One region of the Mesorhizobium sp. KR1-2 genome, then DNA from elsewhere that is predicted to be linked to it. Evidence: predicted binding sites of a transcription regulator. Region 1 holds the regulator's gene; the other holds the start of a gene.

The links. The regulator PhoB, encoded in region 1, activates phosphate uptake and scavenging genes when phosphate is short. The targets are predictions, from matches to a motif close to TGTCATNNANCTGTCAT.
Region 2: a site for PhoB is predicted at 899-915, ahead of ABLE85_RS09460 (DUF1045 domain-containing protein). Genes of this name have one in related genera too.

The regions. Positions count from the first base shown of each region.
Region 1 covers NZ_JBDZDS010000005.1:163,488-165,686, reverse strand. The annotation lists gene ABLE85_RS12450 (ROK family protein) at 1-855, shown strand, start outside; gene phoB (phosphate regulon transcriptional regulator PhoB) at 864-1,553, opposite strand; gene phoU (phosphate signaling complex protein PhoU) at 1,571-2,199, opposite strand, start outside.
Region 2 covers NZ_JBDZDS010000003.1:372,834-375,032, reverse strand. The annotation lists gene ABLE85_RS09465 (alpha-D-ribose 1-methylphosphonate 5-triphosphate diphosphatase) at 1-148, opposite strand, end outside; gene ABLE85_RS09460 (DUF1045 domain-containing protein) at 150-857, opposite strand; gene ABLE85_RS09455 (ABC transporter substrate-binding protein) at 1,116-2,199, shown strand, end outside.

The sequences.
Region 1 (2,199 bases):
TGCGTGGCCATGGTGTGCCGGCAGATCGAGGCGCGCCGCGCCGCCGGCCGGCGCGTGCTGCGCATCGGCATGGCCGTGCAGGGCATCACCGATTCCGTCTCGCGCATTATGCTGTGGTCGCCGATCACCCCGCACGCGCATCTCGAATTCGGCGACCGGCTCGAAGCCGCCACCGGCATTCCCGTCACGGTGGACAACGACTGCAACATGATCGCGGTGGCGCTGCGCTGGCGCCGGCCCGAGCGCTACCGCAACGACTTCATCGCCATCCTGCTCTCGCACGGCATCGGCATGGGCATGATGCTGAGGGGCGAGCCGTTCACCGGCACGCAGTCGTCGGGCGGCGAGTTCGGCCACATGATCCACCGGCCCGACGGGGCACTGTGCCGCTGCGGCCGGCGCGGCTGCGTGGAGGCCTATGCCGGCAACTACGCGATCTGGCGCAACGCCGGACGCTGGAGCGAGGACGAGGCCCCCCTGGCCGACATTTCGGACGAGGAGATACGGGCTCTGGCCGACCGGGCGCGCGCGGCCGACGGTCCCGAGCGCGAGGCCTTCCGCGTCGCCGGAGAGGCCATCGGCTTCGGCCTCGGCAGCCTGTTTGCGCTGATCGACCCGGCGCCGGTCGCGCTGGTCGGCATCGGCGCGACCGCTTTCGACCTGATCGAGCCGGCACTGCGCGAGGCGATCGCCAAGACCGCCGGCGGCCAGCACAACGGCGAGATATCCTTCGACATCGAGCCCAACGAAGTGCCGCTGATCCGCGAGGGCTGCACCATGAACGCCCTCACCTTCGTCGACCGCGAGATATTCGCGCCCGGCGCCGCGCCGGCAAGCACCGAAGGCGCGGCCTGAACGACGGCTCAGTCTTCGCGGATCGCGTAGCCCGAGCCGCGGATGGTGCGGATGACGTCCGGCATGCGGCCGTGGTTCACCGCCTTGCGCAGGCGCCCGACATGCACGTCGACCGTGCGCTCGTCGATATAGATCGTCTCGCCCCAGACATTGTCGAGCAGCTGGCTGCGCGAGAAGACGCGGCCCGGATGCCGCATCATGAATTCCAGCAGGCGAAACTCGGTGGGCCCGAGCTTGATCTCGGTCTTGCCGCGATAGATCCGGTGCGCCTCGCGGTCGAGCATGATGTCGCCGACCTTGAGCACGCTGGACAGGACCTCGGGCTTGGCGCGGCGCAGCAGCGCCTTCACCCGCGCCATGAACTCGGGCGTGGAGAACGGCTTGACCAGATAGTCGTCGGCGCCGGTGGAAAGGCCGCGCACGCGGTCGCTCTCCTCGCCGCGCGCCGTCAGCATGATGATGGGCAGGCGCTCGGTCTCGGGCCGCATCCTCAGGCGCCGGCACAGTTCGATGCCGGAAACCGCCGGCAGCATCCAGTCCAGCACCAGAAGGTCCGGCACGTTTTCCTGCAGCCGGATCTCGGCCTCGTCGCCGCGTGGCACGACCTCGACCTGATAGCCTTCCGATTCCAGGTTGTAGCGGAGCAGGACGCCGAGCGGCTCCTCGTCCTCCACCACCATGATTTTCGGTGCAATCATCATTTGGAAGCTCTGCCTCAGACCGCCGGCGTCGCCAGCGAGGTTTCGTCGAGCTTCGGCCGGTTTGGCGGAAGCTGCTGCCCGGTCAGCACGTAATAGGCGTTTTCGGCGATATTGGTGACGTGGTCGCCGATGCGCTCGAGATTCTTGGCGCAGAACAGGAGATGCGTGCAGGCGGTGATGTTGCGCGGGTCTTCCATCATGTAGGTGAGAAGCTCGCGGAACACGGCGGTGTATTTCACGTCGATCTTCTCGTCCGCGGCCCGCAGCGTCTTTAGCCCCTCGGGCTCGCGCGAGACATATTTGTCGACCACGCCGTTGACCTGGTCCAGCACCATGGCCGACATCGTCTCGATCGAGTGGGCAAGGCTGCGCGGCATGGCGCTCTCGCCCACGGCGTTGACGCGCTTGGCGATGTTCTTGGCGAGATCGCCGATACGTTCGAGATCGCCGGCCATGCGGATGGCGCCGACCACGGCGCGCAGGTCCTGCGCCATGGGCTGGCGCTTGGCGATCAGCGTGATGGCGCGGTCGTCCAGCTCGCGCTGGCGGGCATCCATCACCGCATCGTCGGAGATCACGCGCTGGGCCAGCGCGTTGTCGGAGTTTATCAACGCCTGGATCGAGGCGCTGACCATCGCCGCGG
Region 2 (2,199 bases), on a different contig from region 1:
TGACATAGTCGCCTTCCATGTCCTCGCCCGCGCGGGTGGTGCCGGCCGAAATGTCTGCGATCTTGCCGTCGCGGATCAGCACCGAGCCGTCGACGATCTCGTCGGCAAGCACGATGCGGGCATTGGTCAATGTCGTCTCGGTCGTCATCTCAGGCTTTCTTTCTTTCGGTCTGGCGGCCGAGCGCATAGTGGGAATGTACTATGAAGGGGGCGCCGGGCTCGCGCTCGACAAACAGCGCCAGCCCGTCCACGGCGAAGGGGCGGTCGAGCTCCTCGGCAAACATGTCGTCGATGGCCGCGCGCAGCCGGTGGGCTTCTTCGGCGCCGACGCGGCCGGTCAGCGTCATGTGGAAGCGGAAGGTGTCGAAGACGTAGGGATAGCCCCACTGGCACAGGTTCTGGAACTCGACCTGGCTCAGCGCGTCGGGGTTGCGGCGCTCGATTTCCCTTTCCGTCAACGGCGCGCGGAAGCGCTCGAAACCCGCAACGATGTCGCCGGCGAATCGATTGAGCTCGGGCGAAGTCCCGCTGGGCACCAGCGCGAAGAAGCCGTCGATCTGCCCCACCACGAGGCGCGGCAGTACCACCGGCTCGAGCGTGGCGGCATAGTTCGCCATCGCTTCGTCCAGCGCGGCTTCGCTCTCGCCCTCGGCCAGCCGGAACGGCGCCTTCAGCGTGGCATGGAAGCCGTAGCGGCGCGGGGCGGCGGTGTGGAAGGCGATCTCGGTCGCCGACAGATGTCCGTTCGCCGGAGCCTCATGGGTGGCGCCGGTGAAAGGGTCGCGGCCGAGCCAGTTCGCCGCGATGCGGGTCAGCGCATCGTCGGGGCCGGGGGTGAAATAGATCGCATAACGCATCGGTGTTATCCTCTCCTGCAGCGATGCCTTAGGCGATTTGCATGACGGATTGACGAAAGCCCGAATGATTTGTCGGAAATATCAGACAAGTCGTTGCAAGTCATCCGTCGATGGGGAAGGGCCGGCGGCTGCATAACTCTCCAACTCGTCGTCTTTCACGGCGAAGTGAGGGCGTGCAGCAGCCCAGGCCCATTGACCGGCTTTCGCCCAGAATGCTCAATCGCTTGCGGGAAATGCCAATTGGACAGGGGGACTGCAATGAATCGACTGCTTCTGGCTGCCGCATCGCTGTTCGCGCTGACGCTTCAGGCGCTGGCCGGCAATCCCGATGCTGCCAAGTGGGACGAGGTGTTGGCGCAGGCCAAGGGCGAGACCGTCTATTTCAACGCCTGGGGCGGCTCCGAAAACATCAACGCCTATCTCGAATGGGCAGGCGGCGAGCTGCAGAAGCGCTACGGCGTGAAGCTCGTCCAGGTGAAGCTCGACGACACCGCCAATGCGGTCGCCAAGGTGGTGGCCGAGAAGGCCGCCGGTCGCAATGACAACGGCACCGTCGACCTCATCTGGATCAATGGCGAGAACTTTGCCGCCATGAAGCGACAGGATCTCCTGATGTCGCCGGGCTGGGCCGAAAAGCTGCCCAACTGGAAATATGTCGATGTCGACAACAAGCCGACCATCCGCACCGACTTCACCGTTCCCGTGGACGGGCTGGAAAGCCCCTGGGGCATGGCCAAGCTGGTCTTCTTCTACGACACCGCGCGCACCGATCCCACCGGCTTGCCGAAATCGGCCAAGGAACTGCTCGCCTGGACAAAGGCGCATCCCGGCCGCTTCTCCTATCCGCAGCCGCCGGATTTCATGGGCCTGTCCTTCCTCAAGCAGGTGCTGTCCGAGCTGGTGGCCGACCGCTCGGTGCTGCAGAAGCCGGTCGACGAGGCTTCGTTTGACAAGGTCACCGCGCCGCTCTTCGCCTATCTCGACGAACTCAAGCCGGTGCTCTGGCGCGCGGGCCGCGCCTATCCGCAAAACTATCCGGCGATGAAGCAGCTTCTGGCCGATGGCGAGCTCGACATCATCTTCGCCTTCAATCCTTCGGAGGCCTCCAGCGCCATTGCCAATGGCGAACTGCCCGACACGGTGCGCTCCTTCACCTTCCCGGCCGGCACGCTCGCCAACACGCATTTCGTCGCCATTCCCTACAACGCCGCGGCCAAGGCCGGCGCGCTGGTGACGGCCGACTTTTTGCTGTCGCCCGAAGCGCAGGCGCGCAAGCAGGACGCGAAGGTGTGGGGCGACCCGACGGTGCTTTCGATGGCCAAGCTCGACGCCGCCGACCGCG